3 regions of the Halomonas sp. GXIMD04776 genome follow, and region 1 is predicted to be linked to each of the others. Evidence: predicted binding sites of a transcription regulator. Region 1 holds the regulator's gene; each other region holds the start of a gene.
The links. The regulator sigma-54, encoded in region 1, starts transcription at its own class of promoters, with help from an activator protein. The targets are predictions, from matches to a motif close to TGGCACNNNNNTTGCTNT.
Positions count from the first base shown of each region.

Region 2: the regulator sigma-54 is predicted to act here: its motif matches at 3,735-3,752, upstream of glnA (glutamate--ammonia ligase).
Region 3: the regulator sigma-54 is predicted to act here: its motif matches at 3,801-3,818, upstream of speB (agmatinase).

Region 1 is NZ_JBNCAN010000002.1:155,758-161,428, forward strand. Features, by position in the region: gene ACPF7Z_RS02035 (PTS sugar transporter subunit IIA) at 1-101, opposite strand, end outside; gene hpf (ribosome hibernation-promoting factor, HPF/YfiA family) at 111-419, opposite strand; gene ACPF7Z_RS02045 (RNA polymerase factor sigma-54) at 554-1,975, opposite strand; gene lptB (LPS export ABC transporter ATP-binding protein) at 2,149-2,874, opposite strand; gene lptA (lipopolysaccharide transport periplasmic protein LptA) at 2,900-3,445, opposite strand; gene lptC (LPS export ABC transporter periplasmic protein LptC) at 3,442-4,029, opposite strand; gene ACPF7Z_RS02065 (KdsC family phosphatase) at 4,032-4,589, opposite strand; gene ACPF7Z_RS02070 (KpsF/GutQ family sugar-phosphate isomerase) at 4,601-5,581, opposite strand.
Region 2 is NZ_JBNCAN010000039.1:7,525-13,195, forward strand. Features, by position in the region: gene typA (translational GTPase TypA) at 1-1,624, opposite strand, end outside; gene ACPF7Z_RS18855 (polysaccharide deacetylase family protein) at 1,721-2,683, opposite strand; gene ACPF7Z_RS18860 (hypothetical protein) at 2,715-3,275, opposite strand; gene glnA (glutamate--ammonia ligase) at 3,877-5,286, shown strand; gene ACPF7Z_RS18870 (DUF4124 domain-containing protein) at 5,426-5,671, shown strand, end outside.
Region 3 is NZ_JBNCAN010000014.1:44,689-50,359, forward strand. Features, by position in the region: gene ACPF7Z_RS11020 (purine-cytosine permease family protein) at 1-1,217, opposite strand, end outside; gene ACPF7Z_RS11025 (YjiH family protein) at 1,351-2,739, opposite strand; gene speB (agmatinase) at 2,785-3,741, opposite strand; gene ACPF7Z_RS11035 (sigma-54 interaction domain-containing protein) at 3,944-5,371, shown strand; gene secF (protein translocase subunit SecF) at 5,437-5,671, opposite strand, start outside.

The DNA.
Region 1 (5,671 bases):
TGAGCAATGAAGGTGCTGAAAAATTCCAGCACCCGTTTCTTGCTGCCCCCGGGCACCGCGAATAGTGCGCGCTCCGGAGGCAGGATGGATTCCAGAGACATGGATCGCAATCAGCGTGCCCCGGCGCCTTGGGCGCGGGCTTGGCTTTTTTCCTTGTGTTTGACAAGTTGACGATCAAGCTTGTCGGTCAATGCATCAATGGCAGCATACATGTCGCCGTTTTCGGCCTCGCCATGCAGATCGGCGCCTGCTACATGGAGTGTACAGGCGGCCTGGTGACGTTCCTTTTCGACCGACAGGGTCACCTGAACGCGCGTGATGTTGTCGTAATGACGCTCCAGACGTGCAAGTTTCTCGTTCACATAATCACGCAATGCATCGGTCAGCTCGACATGATGGCCAGTGATGTTGACTTGCATGGCACGCTCCTATTGCTGCGAATGGTCCAAGGATTGTAACCCTTTTTGCCGTTTAGCAAACCCCTATGGCCCTCTAAGCGGAACACTGCGATAGGTGATTTTTTCAAGCCTTCATGCATGGGGCTGCGAAGGCATCAAGCAAGGCGCTTGCGATCGCTGGAAGAGGGGATGCCCAGTGCCTCGCGATACTTGGCAATGGTGCGCCGGGCTACCTTGATGCCGTCTTCGGCCAGCAGGTCCACCAGTTTGCTGTCGGACAAGGGTTTACGTGGCGATTCTTCGCTGACCATCTTCTTCAGGCGTGCACGGATTGCCGTGCTGGAGTAGGCATCGCCGTCGCTCTCGCCACCGCCAACGTGACTCGAAAAAAAGTACTTGAGTTCGAAGACGCCACGAGGGGTGTGGATGAACTTCTGGGTGGTGACCCGAGAAATGGTCGATTCGTGCATTTCCACGAGTTGAGCGATATTGGCAAGAATCAGCGGCTTCATGGCTTCTTCGCCACGCTCGAGAAAATCGAACTGGTGGCTCATGATTTCGCGGCCTACCTTGAGCAAGGTGTCGTTGCGACTCGACAGACTCTTCATCAGCCAGCGCGCTTCCTGCAGATGCTGCTTCATGAAGGCATTGTCGTCGCTCTTGTCCGCGCGTCGCACGAGCGCGGCATAATCCGGCTGAATGCGAAGACGCGGCAGTGCCTCGGGGTTGAGCTCGATGCGCCAGCCCTGAGGGCTGTGACGAGCGATCAGATCCGGTGTGACGTAGCTATCGCTATGGTGATCGAAGGCTTGGCCGGGACGCGGATCGAGGGTCCGAATCAAGGCGATGACGCTATCCAGTTGAGCATCGTCGAGTCCTAGGCGGCGCTTGAGCATCTTGCGATCGTTGCCGGCGAGGGCCTCTAGAAACTGGCGCACTAGACGCTTGGCCTGGGGCAGAAGCGAAGTTGCCTCATCGCAAGCAGCGAGTTGCAGAAGCAGACATTCGCGCAGATTGCGGGCGCCGACACCGGTCGGTTCGTATTGTTGTATCCGCAGTAGTACCTGCTCCACCTCATTGCTCTTGAGGTCGTCAAGTCCTTGACCGCGCAAGCCGTCCACCAACTCGTCGAGGCTGGCGTCAAGGTAGCCCGCCGGGGTAATCGAGTCGATAAGGCTGTCGGCGATCTGCCGAGAACGCGGTGACATATCGTCCATCGTCACTTGCCAGCGAAGATGATCCTGAAGGCTCAACCCCACGACGTTGCGCTCGATATCGCTCCCATCCGTGCTGCTTGCCTTGCTACTGGGAACGTCCTGATAGGTATCCGACCATTCGCTGTCGGTCACCAGTTCTGTGGGAATATCATCGGACCACTGTTCCTCGATGCTTTCCGCCACGGCTTGTTCACCATAGGCGTCATCGAGTTCCAGCATGGGGTTGGACTCCAGCGCCTGCTGGATTTCCTGACGCAGATCGAGGGTCGATAGCTGCAACAGCTGAATCGCTTGTTGCAGCTGAGGCGTCATGGTCAGTTGAGTGCCGACCCTCAGTTGCAGCGTTGGCTTCATTACCATAATGAACCTGAGTCGCCGTCATGATTTGAGATTACGTTAGCGCCGTGCGGAGTAGCATGCAAGCTCAAAAAGCAATAATCATGCCATTAGTAAGTTAATGCTTTTTTGCTTGAGGGCTGGCTTGATCTGGAGGCTGCGCAAAAGGGTGAAACCGACGTCTTGTCGAGGTGGCGCTAGAGGCGAAATTCGTTGCCCAGGTAGACCTCGCGTACTTTTTGACTGGAAAGAATGGCCTCCGCATTACCCTCGGCGATGATCTTGCCGTCGCCGACGATATAGGCGTTGTCGCAGATATCCAGCGTCTCTCGCACGTTGTGATCGGTGATCAGGATGCCGATGCCACGTTCGCGCAGTTGGCGAATGATACTCTTGATTTCGCCTACCGAGATGGGATCGACGCCAGCAAAGGGCTCGTCAAGCAGAATGAAAGCAGGCTCGGTCGCCAGGGAGCGGGCGATCTCGACTCGGCGCCGCTCGCCGCCGGAGAGGCTCATGCCCATGTTGTCGCGGATGTGGTCGATATGAAATTCTTCGAGCAGATGCTCGAGTTGGGCATGGCGCTGCTGCTTGTCGAGGTCCTTGCGTGTTTCGAGGATTGCCAGGATGTTGTCCGCTACCGACAACTTACGAAATACCGAGGCTTCCTGAGGCAAGTAGCCGATCCCGGCCCGAGCGCGATGGTGCATCGGCGCCGAGGTCAAATCCTGATCGTCGATGCCGACCTCGCCGGCATCGGCCTTGACCAGGCCGACGATCATGTAGAACGACGTCGTCTTGCCTGCACCGTTGGGGCCCAGCAAGCCGACGATGCTGCCTTGGGCAATGGACAGGCTGATATCCTGTACCACCCGGCGTTGCTTGTAGCTCTTGGCCAGATGGCGGGCGAAAAGCGTCTTCATTCAGGGGCTTCCTGCTCGTTGCTTCTTACTCGGTGGTTTGAGGCGTCAGCGTCATGCGCACGCGTTCCTTGGCGCCACTTTCCGACTGCGAACGGGCCTGGACCTGCCGACGATCGAGAAAGTACTCCACATAGGCGCCATTAAAGGTGTCACCGCCTTGATGAAGCTCCGCCTGACGCATCAGCTCCACGCGCCGTTCAGCGGCATGATAGATGATGGTTTCGCCCCAGCCCTTGACGATCGGATCCTGAGGGGCGGGTTTTTGTTCGAGATAGGCACGACCGGCCTCGTTAGAGGCGGTAACGCGGGAAACTTCACCTTGGGCGTTGCGTTCGATTTCGACCCGATCGGCGGTGAGTTTCATGCTGCCTTGCTGCATATCGACATCGCCGGTGTAAACCGCCGTGCCGGCCTTGTCATCGACATCGAGTCGATCCGCGGCAATCTCGATGGGCGCACTCGCATCGCTGTCGAGGGCGTGAGCCGTCGCTGCGATCGAGCCATAAAGCATCAGACCGGCCATGATGGATAAGGTCCGGGACAAATGTTGAGATAGGGTCTGTCGCCTCATGATCCTTGCTCCTCGCTGATGGGCGGATGCACACCGCGTACATTGTCTGTCAGGCGCATGCGGGCCGTGTCGATCCAGGCATCGAAGCGCTCGCCGCGTACACGTTGCTGATATTGGCTGAGGCGAGCCTCACTCTCACTCCAGGCGTGACGCTCCTGATTATCGTAGACCAGGGTATCAGTCTCGAGCCGCCAGCCTTCCTCGGGGGCTTCGAGCCAGGCATTGCCTGTCAAGGTGAGAGGGTTGCCGTTTGGCCCAAGCCTACCGCTATCGCCGCCAGCGAACCAAGTGCGGCCCTCATCGTCGTACAGACGTATATCGGGCGTCTTCGTGCGAATGACATCATCGGCGGGCGTATGCACCAGGCGTGGCGTCTCGAGACGTTGGTAGGGGGCGCCCCGGGCATCGAAGCGTGTCATTCGGGCACCTTCAAGATAAAAGTCGGGCTCGCCGGCGGCATCGCTGGGTACCGGCCCGGGCAGGGATACATCACGTTGTTCGATGACTGTCAGCAGTCCACCCAAGGCCAGCACGAGCAGTGCCAGCCAGAATTTTGCGGGGATATTGGGTAGGCGCAACGCCATGCTCAGCCTTTCCCATGCGAGTAGGTATCGAGCACTGCCGGCCAGTGGCCTTGCCATGCCAGGAGATTGTCACAGATTTCACGCACGGCACCATGCCCTCCCGCGTGCTCGGTGACCCAGTCAGCGCATTCACGAATATAAAGTGGTGCATTGGGTACGCTGATGCCCAGTCCTGCGCGCTTGATCGCTGAAAGATCCGGCAGGTCATCGCCGCAATAAGCGGTTTGACGCAGGTCCATGTTCAGCTCCGACAGCAATGATTGCAATGCCTCGAGCTTGTCGTCACGCCCCTGCATGACGTGTTCGATTCCGAGTGCTTCGGCACGTTGGTCGACCATTGGAGACCTGCGCCCGGTGATGATGGCAACGTCGATGCCCGCCTGGCGCAACAATTTTATGCCGAGTCCATCCTGGGTGCTGAACGATTTGGTTTCCTGGCCGTCGGCCTGGAAATAAAGACGGCCGTCGGTCATGACGCCATCCACATCGAGGGCGAGCAGACGAATATGACGCACGCGCTCGATCAGTACGGGGAGGTCGAGACGAGACTCGAATGCCATGCAGGGCTCCTTCAGATGACGCCGCTGGCGAGTAGGTCGTGCATGTGCAGGGCCCCCACGGGACGCTCCTGCTCATCGACCACGGCCAGCGCGGTGATACGATTGTCTTCCATGATCTTGACCGCTTCCGCGGCCAGCATGCCGGGGGGGATGCGCTTGCCGCCGCGGGTCATGACATCGTCGACGCGAAGTGCGCGTAGATCGCTATGCTGATCGAGGGTGCGACGCAGGTCACCATCGGTATAGACGCCGATCAGGTGATCCTGTTCATCCACGACGCAAGTAAATCCCAATCCCTTGTGAGTGATCTCAAGCAAGGCGTCCCGCAGCGGGCTGCCGAGTCTTACCCTGGGGACGCGTTCGTCGACATGCATCAGGTCCTCGACCTTGAGCAACAAACGCCGCCCCAGATTACCGCCGGGGTGGGACAAGGCAAACTCTTCGGCGGTAAAGCCCCGGGCCTCGAGTAGCGCAACCGCCAGCGCATCTCCCATTGCCAGGGCCGCGGTAGTGGAAGAGGTGGGGGCCAGCCCCAGGGGGCAGGCCTCGCGCTCGACCCCGGCATCGAGATGCGCCTGGGCATGGCAGGCAAGCGTCGACTCGGGGCGTCCGGTGATACTGATCAAGGGAGCGCCCATGCGTTTGAGTAGTGGTAGTAGCGCGGTGATCTCGGCGGTTTCCCCGGAATTGGACAACGCCAGCACGACATCCTTGGAGGTGACCATGCCCAGGTCGCCATGGCTAGCCTCGCCCGGGTGCACGAAAAAGGCCGGTGTACCGGTACTGGCCAGAGTGGCGGCGATCTTGCGTCCAATGTGTCCCGACTTGCCCATTCCGGTGACGACGATACGGCCCTGACAGGCCAGCATCAGTCGGCAAGCCTGATCGAAGTCCTCGGAGAGTTTGGCGTCCAGGGCGGCGATCGCCTGCAGCTCCAGGTCGAGGGTGCGGCGTGCGCTGGCTCGAAAGGCGAAGTTGTCATGGTTGTGCATGGTAAATAAAGTGCCCCGTTGTCAATCGGACCCGAATGGGCGCCATTAGACGCATTGCTCCGATGGCTTGCAAGTTTGTCCTCCCAATCG
Region 2 (5,671 bases), on a different contig from region 1:
GATTGACCGTCATATCGCTGGCGCGGTTGTTGATCCCGATCAGCATGCCCTCGTAGACCTCAGTGCCGTGATCGACGATCAGCTTGCCGCGCTCCTGCAGGGTGTATAGCGCGTAGGCCAGCGCCTTGCCATCGACCATCGACACCAGTACGCCATTGCGTCTTTCGATGGAGGCGTCGGGCTTGAGCGGGCCATAGTGATCGAAACGGCTGGTGAGAATGCCGGTACCGGAGGTCAGGGTCAGGAACTGGCCGCGAAAACCGATCAGTCCACGAGCGGGAATGATGAAGTCCAGGCGCACGCGGCCCTTGCCGTCCGGGTTCATGTTGGTCAACTCGCCCTTGCGATAGCCGAGCTCTTCCATGATGGCGCCCTGGTGCTGTTCTTCGCAGTCGATGATGACTTCTTCGTAGGGTTCCTGTTTGGTGCCGTCGATCTCGCGGATGATGACCTCGGGGCGGCCCACGGCCAGCTCATAGCCTTCGCGACGCATGGTTTCGATCAGCACCGAGAGGTGCAGCTCGCCCCGCCCGGAGACCTTGAACTTTTCCGGTGAGTCGCCCTGCTCGACGCGCAGCGCGACATTGTGGATCAGTTCCTGATCGAGCCGGTCCTTGATGTTGCGGCTGGTGACGTACTTGCCGTCACGACCGGCGAAGGGCGAGTCGTTGACCTGAAAGGTCATGGAGACGGTGGGCTCATCGATGGTCAGTGCCGGGAGCGCTTCCGGTGCCGCCGGATCGCACAGGGTATCGGAGATCGCCAGGTCGTCGATGCCGGTGATACAGATGATATCGCCGGCATCGGCCTGTTCGGTCTGCACACGCTCGAGCCCCATGTGCGTCATTACCTGGCCGATTTTGCCCTTGCGAGTGTCGCCGTGCCGAGAAATCACGCTGACCTGCTGGCCGGGGCGTACATTGCCGCGCTTGATACGGCCCAGGCCGATAACGCCCACGTAGCTGTTGTAGTCGAGTGCCGAGATCTGCATCTGAAAGGTGCCGTCACGCTCGACCTTGGGCGGTTCGACGATATCGACGATGGCCTGGAACATGGGGGTCATGTCGTCGGCGAGCTGCTCCGGCTCCGGGCCAGCGATACCGTTCAATGCGGAGCAGTAGATGATCGGGAAGTCGAGTTGCTCGTCACTGGCCCCCAGGTTGTCGAACAGGTCGAAGATCTGATCGATGACCCAATCCGGCCGCGCGCCGGGGCGATCGATCTTGTTGACCACCACGATCGGCTTCAGGCCTTGATCGAAGGCTTTCTGGGTGACGAAGCGAGTCTGCGGCATGGGGCCGTCGACGGCATCGACCAGGAGCAGCACCGAGTCGACCATCGACATCACACGCTCGACCTCGCCCCCAAAATCGGCGTGGCCGGGGGTGTCGACGATGTTGATGTGATAAACCTGTTCGTCAGGTGCCTGCCAGCGGATCGCCGTGTTCTTCGCCAGGATGGTGATACCACGCTCCTTCTCCTGGTCGTTGGAGTCCATGATGCGCTCCTGACCTTCGGTCTTGCGATCCAGAGTACCGGACTGACTCAAAAGCTTGTCGACCAGGGTGGTCTTGCCGTGGTCGACGTGAGCAATGATGGCAATGTTGCGAAGTTTCTCGATCACGACGGGATCCTGCTGGGAAATAGGGGGCGCATTATAGTGGCTAGCGGTGCCCGACGGCTACCTTATCCCACGGATTTTGCCGGCTGGAGCTGATCTTCAACGATAGCCGAACAGATAATCGAATAGTCGTCCCGGGCTTTGGGCGATCGGCTGACTGAGGGGAATCCGTGGTAAAACCAAGGTATCGCTGTGCCGAGTCAGCCAGCCCCCGGTGTCGAGTAGCGCCGTCGTGACGCCGCATCGTTGAAGCACTTGTTGCGCGGTCAAGGACGGTGGTTTGCCGGTGCAGGTGATCGCCGTCAGCGGTTCACGACAAAGCTGAGCCAGGGTCTTACGCGAGCGGCGCATCTGCTGGCGGAGCAGGTTGTCATCTTGCCCATCAAAGCGAAGTCCGCCGGCACCGAAACGGCATAAGCCCCCGCTTTCCAGGCGGCGCGCACTGAACGGGTCGATCGGTTGCAGTGAATGATCGAGGATATCCAGTAGGTGTTCGCCGATCTCGGACAGGCGCCGCGAGTCGGCATGTTCAAGCTGCAGGAAGTAGTTCAACAGCGCACGGCTGTAGGCGTTGTCGGGATGCTTGGGGGGCATGGGCGGCAGGGGCAATCCTGTGTCGCCCAGAGCGTCACGAATCCGCTCGGGAAGGTGTCGTCGCCACAAGCCGTCGCCGATCAGCACACGCCATAGGCCTGTGTCTTCGAGGGGAGTCGAGGTAACAAAGATGCTCGCCGGAATGGCGTAATGGTCGAGCAGGTTCGTGGCGTTGTCGATGTCATGACGCCATGGGGTGTCGAGGGTCAGGCCAATGCAGGGGTGCATCTCGAAGTGGGGCGTGAGTGCGGTGGCGAGATTGACCGGGCGGGCGATATCGTTCAATGCGATGAGCAAGTGCTCGAAACTTGATGGACCCAGACACCAAGGGGCGCAATGCGGCAAGCGCGCCTCGTCCTCGTTGGCAAGTACCCGGGGCAATCGCAACAGCGCTCGTTGCCCGCGCTCACCACCCGCGAGCGTGCGTCGCCAATGACCGCGTAGGCGCTGTGCTAAATCCTGTGCCATGTTGTGTGTAAAGCTCAGGGCGCTCACTGGTTCACCCCGCTGCTCGGTTGCCTTCCGGCGTCTGATTCAGAACCCGGGCATGACAGGCGACAAGTCGTAATAGAAGATCGCTCTCGATGCCTTGTTCGCGTTCGACATCGAAGCCACCCACACGCTCGAACCACTGTCGTTTGACGCTCAGCGCCAATGTATCGCCAGTGGAATAGAGCAGGCGCGTCAACCAGGGAAGCTTTGAGGTGCCGATCACGGTCAGGGCGACGGCGTCCCAGGCGCGCTCGAGCATGGCCCGCTCCGACCAGGCCAGCCAGCCCTTGGGCAATTCCACCAGGGGATCGATGAAGACCAACGTAGTGGCTTGCGTATGGTGCGCGCAAGCATTGTAACGCTGCCCACGTGTGCCGGCGGAGCGCTCAAGCAGTTGTGCATTATGGCGTTCGGCCAGCATGACATAGCGTGAACGCACCTTGTCGACGAGTACGATGATGTCAACAGGGCTATCGGTCGTATTGATTGCATGGGTAACGGCTTCCAGGCATCTATCGAGGCGTGCGTAGCCGCGCTGAGAGTCGATGATGATGCAAAAATGATTCATTGTCAGGGTGACCCAATCCTATTGGCTGGCTGCTTGTCGCGGCGGTGACGTGGGGATTACTCGAGCCACTAATATCAGCCATGCATTCATGCGGTCACTCGCTTTAGCGGTGATCTTGGCGCTGTTTTTATGTAAATAAATAGTAGCCGTTGGTTTCAGAGCGTATCAATGCGTGGAGCGGCTGATTTCGATAGAGTCGGCGCATGGTTTTTTCACGTTTTGTCGGTTGAGTCCGTTAATCTTTGCTCGATAATTCATGCTGCGCGTCTCAAAAGCACCATAATGGTGCAACAAAGCAAGTACAGGCTCTCACATGGTGCACGATCCGCTATGGCAGAATTAAGAGCGGCTAAAATTATGCCTCGTAACGCCATGCGGCCTATTGAGCACACTGAGTTTTCGTTATTTTAGCAATTGGTATCAATGGTTTATGTCTTTTTTATATTATTCCGGCGTTTATGGCACGCCTTTTGCCCAGTCATTGGCAGCAAGTTGATCGAAAAGACCTGCCATGGGCAATAATGGTTCGGCATGCTACAACACTGCAGTTTGCGTCCATTTCTATCGATCCGCGCTTAACACTCACTCTGTGGAGAAAACCATGTCAGAAAAGACTCTCGCCCTGATGGAAGAGCACGACATTCGCTGGGTTGATCTGCGCTTTACCGATACCCGGGGCAAAGAGCAGCACGTCACCATTCCCGCCAGCGCCGTCGACGATGAATTTTTCGAGAATGGTCAGATGTTCGACGGTTCCTCTATTTCTGGTTGGAAAGGAATCAACGAATCCGACATGATCCTGCGCCCGGAAGATGGTTCGGGTTTTCTTGACCCGTTTACCGAAGATGCCACCCTGGTATTACGCTGCGATATCATCGAGCCCGCCACCATGCAGGGCTACGAGCGTGATCCGCGTTCCATTGCCAAGCGCGCCGAGGCGTATCTTGCCAGTACTGGGCTGGGCGATACCGCCTTCTTCGGCCCGGAACCGGAGTTCTTCATCTTCGATGAGGTGCACTGGAAGAGCGATATCCAGGGCGCCATGTATCGTATTTCCTCTGAAGAGGGTGCTTGGGCCACGGATTCCACCAGCGTCGAGGGCGGCAACCTCGGCCATCGTCCGCGGGTCAAGGGCGGCTACTTCCCGGTCCCCCCGGTGGACTCCCATCACGACATTCGAAGCGCCATGTGCAACACCCTGGAGGCGATCGGTCAGTCGGTGGAGGTGCATCACCACGAGGTGGCCAATGCCGGCCAGAACGAAATCGGCGTGAAATTCAACACGCTGGTCAAGAAGGCCGACGAAGTTCAGGAAATGAAGTACGTCATTCACAACGTGGCTCATGCCTACGGCAAGACGGCAACCTTCATGCCCAAGCCGCTGGTGGGAGACAACGGCTCCGGCATGCATATTCACCAATCCTTCTGGAAGGATGGCGAGAACATGTTCGCCGGTGACGAGTACGCCGGACTCTCCGAGATGGCGCTTTACTATATCGGGGGCGTCATCAAGCACGCTCGAGCCCTGAACGCCTTTACCAATCCGGCCACCAATTCCTACAAGCGTCTGGTACCGGGTTTCGAGGCGCCGGTAATGCTGGCCTACTCGGCACGCAATCGCAGTGCCTCGATTCGTATTCCCTACACCGCCAGCCCCAAAGGCAAGCGCGTTGAGACGCGTTTTCCGGACCCGGTCGCCAATCCGTATCTCTCGTTTGCGGCGCTGTTGATGGCGGGTCTCGACGGCATCAAGAACAAGATCCATCCCGGTGACGCCATGGACAAGAATCTCTACGATCTGCCGCCAGAAGAGGGCAAGTCCGTGCCCACCGTGGCGACGAGTCTGGAACAGGCACTCGAGTCGCTGGACAAGGATCGCGCCTTCCTCACCGAGGGCGGGGTGTTCACCGACGACATGATTGATGCCTACATCGAGGTGATCGGTGAGGATGTCGAGCGACTGCGCATGGCGACACATCCTCTTGAGTTCGATATGTATTACAGCTGTTGATTACAGTAGAGAGGGCTGCGGCCGATATAGCATAGACGCAGGGGCTCCCTCGGGAGCCCCTTTTCATTGAAATACAAGTCAATGCATGCGGCCATTACCCGAGGAAGTAGCCATGAGGCATTTTCTATGGTGCATATTAATGTGTAGCCTGCCCTTGAATGGCCTCGAGGCGGCCACGGTTTATCGCAGCGTCGATGACCAGGGCAACATCGTGTTCACCGATACCCCCCGGGAAAACAGCCAACGCCTCAAGCTACAGCCCCTCACGGTCGTGCCTTCACGGGAAGCGGTCTCACCCGAGATATTGAAGATTTCCCCCAAGAGGGCATCAGGCAAGGATGTTTCCCCGCGTCCCTCGCGCAGCGTTGCGGGCCCTTTCATGCCC
Region 3 (5,671 bases), on a different contig from region 1:
GCCATCAGCGACCAGTAGGCGGCAAGTGCAGCCCCGATGAGGTAGGCGCCGATGGCGAACGGCGCTGTGGCAAGGCCAACCTGGGTTCTGGATTCGAGCAGCTCCGCGTCATAGCCCTGGCGGCTGACGAGGTAGTAGTCGACGATCATCACCGAGAAGGCGGGAATGAACAGCGCCCCGATCAACAGCAGAAAGTTCTGGAATTGATCGAGAATGCCCGGAATCAATGCGCCGAAGACGGTCACGACGCCGATGACCAGCGCCGGCTTCCAGAAGCGCATGCCCGGTTTGACGTTCATGCAGGAAAGCGTCGCACTGTAGACCGCCATCACATTGGTAGTCATGACGGATAGAAAGATGACCAGTGCGGCGGGTAAGCCAAAACCGAATCCGCTCAGCAGCCTGGTGGGATCGTAGGTCTGCTCCATGCCGTTGAGGACCGAAATGCCGGAAACCGCTGCACCGAGACCCATGGCGATTACCGCCGCCAAAAGATAACCGGTATAGGTTCCCCAGATTGCGACGGCGCTATTCTTGCAATTGCGATTGTAGTCCGCGGAAGAGGATATCCATGAGAAGGCGGTGGCGATCACGATGTCGAAGGCGATACCCAGAGTGATGCCATTACGCGATTCTGGGGCCATGGTGAGCAGATTGCCGATATCGTAATGACGGTTGAGCTGATAAAGCACCGCTGCGGCGAGTATCACCATGAGACTGGCGGCCCAGCGCTCCACGCGCTCGATGCCCAAATGGCCTCGCAGCACGATCAGCACGACCACTGCCTCGCAGATCACCGTCATCAGCGCTAGATTGCTGTAGCCGGTCGTGCTGGAGATTGCATAATCAAGGCTCATGCCCGCCAATAGCGCTTGAATCCAGCTCCAGGCGATCAGTACGCTCATGTTGACGAATGAGATCAGTCGGCTGCCTAGCGGCCCATAAGCGCGGCGGGTGAGTACCATCGAAGGTAGCCCTGTATGCTGGCCCATCAGTCCCACGAGTAACAAGGGCACGGCCCCGATGAGTGACCCGATCAACACGGTCGTCATCGCGGTGGTAAAGCGCAGGTCGGGAACCAGCAGCATCCCCGTGAGGATTGTCGTTACCACGACATTGGCGCCTAGCCACAACGCCATGGTGCCGAAAAAACTCAGACTACGTGTCTGATGCTCATCCAGTGTGTCCTGGCCTAACAGTTTGTCGAACGAGAACATGGTGTTTGGCTCCACCTTACTATTGTTGTTGGGCTTTTACCGTCTGCGTGACTGTTGTCTTGGGGCTTTTTTTAGTCCGCAATGGCGCTTCGCAATCTACAGCGTTGGGCAAATGATGCGCGGGTACTTTTTCTCAAAACACGAAGACATGGGCGATCACCGCAATGATGGGCAGTGTGATGGCGGTGCGTAGCAGGAAAACCACGACCAGCTCCCAAAGCTTGATCGGGATCTTCGACTTGAGCAGCAGGGCGCCGATCTCCGACATGTAGATCAGCTGGGTCAGGGACAGGCAGGCGATCACGAAGCGGGTCAGTTCGCTCTCGATGTTGGAGGCCAGCACCGCCGGCAGAAACATGTCGGCGAAGCCTACCAATGTCGCGGGCGCCGCGGCCTGGGCCTCGGGAATTTGCAGCCATTCGAGTACCGGCACCATCGGGTACGACAGCCAGGTAAACAGCGGCGTGAATTCCGCCAGCACCAAGGCCACGGTGCCGATGGCCACCACCAGCGGCAGCAGTCCGAAGAAGATATCGGCAACGTTGAACAGGGCAACCCGCACCAGTTGACCGGGCCCCGGCGCGGTTTCGGCCCGAGCCACTGCTTGACCCAGGCTGAAACGCAGGATACCAATGCCGCCGGTGCTCTCCTCGGCGATCCGACAGCCAGCCGGTTCGTAATAGCTGTTCGACTTGCGCGATAGTGGCGGCAATCGCGGCACGATCACGGCGGCAATCAGCCCCGCGACCAGCACCGTGAGATAAAACTCGATGAAGAGATGGTTGATCTTGATGAAGGAGGCGACCAGCAAAGCGAAGGCAATGGAGACGATGGAGAAATTGGTGGCGATCGCCGCGGCTTCGCGCTGATTGTAATATCCCTGTTCGTATTGCTGGGTGGTAATCAGCACGCCCACGGTCCCTGAGCCCATCCAGGAGGCGGTCGCATCGATGGCACTGCGCCCGGGCAGGCCGAAGATGATTCGGAATGGCTTGCGCACCAGGCTGCCGATAAACTCCATGAAGCCGAAATCCACCAGAAACGGCAGTAGCAGCGCGGCGAAGAAGAAGAACGTCAGTAGCACCGGCGCCAGATCGTTGAGCATGACTCCGCCGGTGGTCGAGGCGGTGATGAAGGTCGGGCCGATCTGGAACAGCGTCATGAGCGCGAAGAGGGCGCCCAGCACCCGCAGGGCGAGCCACAGCCACTCGACGTCGAACAACTCCTTGAGCGGCCCTCGATCGAGCCATGTTGGCTGGGTCAGCTTGACGAGCACCGTCAGCCCTGCAGACAAACACAGGATCACCGTCGCCAACGGTGGCAACGCACTACCCAGTAGCGCCTTCAAGCCATCGGCCAGAAAGCCCATGCCGATATTGATGCTTTCGCCAGAGGTGAACGGCACCAGAAACATGCCGATACCAATCAACGAAGGAATCAGGAACTTGAGCAGCCCGCGACGGCTGAATTTGCCGCCGTTGGTGTGGTAGGGGCCGGTGGTCGTTTCCAGTGATGAGGGCATGTCAAAATATCCCGTTGTTTTTTGTGAGGTTGTCGCTAGAAACGTTTAGCGCCGTTGAACACCGGGCAGCACACACAGCATTTCATAGAGCAGGGTCGCCCCCATCAGCGCAGTGTTGCCGCTCTGGTCATAGGGCGGGGAGACCTCCACCAGATCGCCGCCGACCACGTTCAGTCCCCAGGCGCCGCGCACGATCTCGAGCCCCTGTTGAGCGGTGAGGCCGCCCATTTCGACGGTGCCGGTACCGGGTGCCACGGAAGGGTCAAGGCTATCGATATCAAATGAGATATATACCGGGCCGTCGCCCATCTGTTCACGCACCTCTGCCATCAAGGGCGCCAGCGACTTGTACCAGCATTCCTCGGCCTGAACCACGCGAAAGCCCTGATCGCGGCACCAGTCGAAATCGTCCGCGGCATAGCCGGTGCCGCGCAGGCCGATCTGCACCACGCGCTGGCTGTCCAGCAGGCCTTCTTCCTGAGCGCGGCGGAACGGGCAGCCGTGGGCGATTTTCTCACCGAACATGTGCTCGTTGACATCGGCATGGGCATCCACATGGATCAGCCCGACCGGGCCATGCTTCTTGGCGATGGCGCGCAGCAGCGGCCAGGTCAGGGTGTGATCGCCGCCCAAGGTCAACGGCGTGCAGTCATGAGCGAGCACCTCGTTGTAGAAGTCGGTGATGATGTCGAGATTCTTGGGCAGGTTGAAGGTGTTGATCGGCACGTCGCCGATGTCCGCCACCTGCAGGCTGTCGAAGGGGGCGGCCTTGGTCGCCATGTTATAGGGGCGCAGCATGCGGGACTCGTCGCGGATCTGGCGCGGCCCCAGCCGGGTACCAGGACGATTCGAGGTGCCGATGTCCATGGGAATGCCGATGAATGCCGCATCCAGACCGGCGGCGCTTTCCTGAGTCGGTAGGCGCATCATGGTGGCCGGACCGCCGAAGCGGGGCATATCGTTGCCGCCGAGCGGCTGATTGAAGGTCGGCTTGTCGTTCATGTCGATCGTTTCCTTGCAAGTGATTCGCTCTGGCCATATCGATGGGCATTTCTTACTTGCTTGCAGGGAATGTGCCAACGTTCAAGTGTCTGTTTTCTGGCACTATGAGTGCTATTTGATTCAATAATGGATCATTTGAGGTCGTGATCGATTCATTTATGTATTATTCGATTCATAAATGAATCGATGCAGGAAGCAGCTCATGACCGATATCGGCAGTGCAGTGCTCAAGACCATCATCAATACAGCTCATGACCACTTCTTCATCGTCGAGGCCAGTGGCCGAATTCTCGATGTCAGTCCGGGAAGTGCGGCGGTCTATGGCCTGAGCCGTGAGGAGCTTTGCACCAGCACCGTGCAGGAGCTGGTCGAGCGCGGTGTGCTTTCACCCTCGGTGACCATGGAGGTGATCCGTACCCAGCAGCCGGCGCAGGTGTTGCAGCATACCGGCACCGGGCGGCGAGTGATCGCTGAGGCGCATCCGGTCTTCGTCGACGGCAAGCTCGCGCGTATCGTCTCCCGCTCCATGGATCTCACCGATCTGCAGCTGCTTCAGGACGAGTACAAGCTGCTCCAGCAGCGCTTCAGTGAGCACCTCATGCGCGGCGGTTCGGCTTCGTTGGAAGATGACCTGGGGCTTGATGAGTTGGAGGTGCGCAGTGGCGTGATGCGCGAGGTGGCGCTGCTGATCAAGCGGGTCGCACCCAGTGACGCCACCGTGTTAATGCTGGGTGAGTCCGGGGTCGGCAAGACCGCCTTCGCGCGTCAGTTGCATCGTTGGAGCGCACGTCATTCCGGCCCCTTCATCGATGTCAATTGTGCCGCCATACCCGAATCCTTGTTCGAGTCGGAAATGTTCGGTTATCAGCCCGGCGCCTTCAGCGGTGCGGCCCGTCAGGGCAAGGCGGGGATGCTGGAAATGGCCGAGGGCGGCACGCTGTTTCTCGATGAGATCGGTGAGCTTCCGCTGGCCATGCAGAGTAAGCTGCTCAAGGTGATTCAGGATGGCCAGATCACTCGGCTCGGCGATACGCGGGCGCGGCGCGTGGATTTCCGTCTGGTGGTGGCCTCGAATCAGGATATTGCCGCCCGGGTCGAAAGCGGCGCCTTTCGCCTCGATCTGTATTACCGGCTCAATGTCATCCCGCTGACGTTACCGCCTCTGCGCGAACGCCGTGAGGACATACCCGGATTGGCGGAATTGCAATTGGAGCGTCTCAATCATCGTTATGGTCGTACCAAGGTGCTGCACCCCAGCGTGTGGCCTGAACTCATGGGGCGCGACTGGCCCGGCAATGTGCGGGAGCTGGAGAACTGGATGGAGCGCGCCTGGCTCGCAGCGCCGGAGGAGGTGATCGGTGCCATTGGCGACCATGTTTTATCATCGAGCCTGGAGCGGCGCGCCCCAGCGGTAGAAACGCAAGCTGCTTCGAGCCTGCCATCGGAGGGGCAAACGCTCAAACAGGCACTCGATGCCTATGAGGGAGAGATTCTGGGATCGCTCTGCCATCAGGTAGCCAGCACCTACGCCTTGGCCGAGCGACTTGGCATCAGCCAACCCAGCGTGGTGCGTAAACTGAGAAAGCATGGCCTGCGCATCGGTTCGGGAAAAGCGAATTTCTCGCCGTAAACGACGACACCCCGCCGGAGCGGGGTGTCGAGCCTTGCATGAGGTTATTCGATACGGATGCCCGATCAAGGCAACTCCTCTTCTTCGGCATTCTCCTTCTTTGCCGGGATCAGATCCTCCCGCTCCAGCTTGATCACGATCAGCAGCGCCGAGGCGACGTACACCGAGGAGAAGGTACCGATACCCACCCCGACGATCAGCGCCAGGGCGAAGTTATGGATCATATCGCCCCCCAGTACCAGCAGCGCCAACAGCACCAGCAGGGTGGTGCCGGAGGTCGCCAGGGTACGGGCCAGGGTC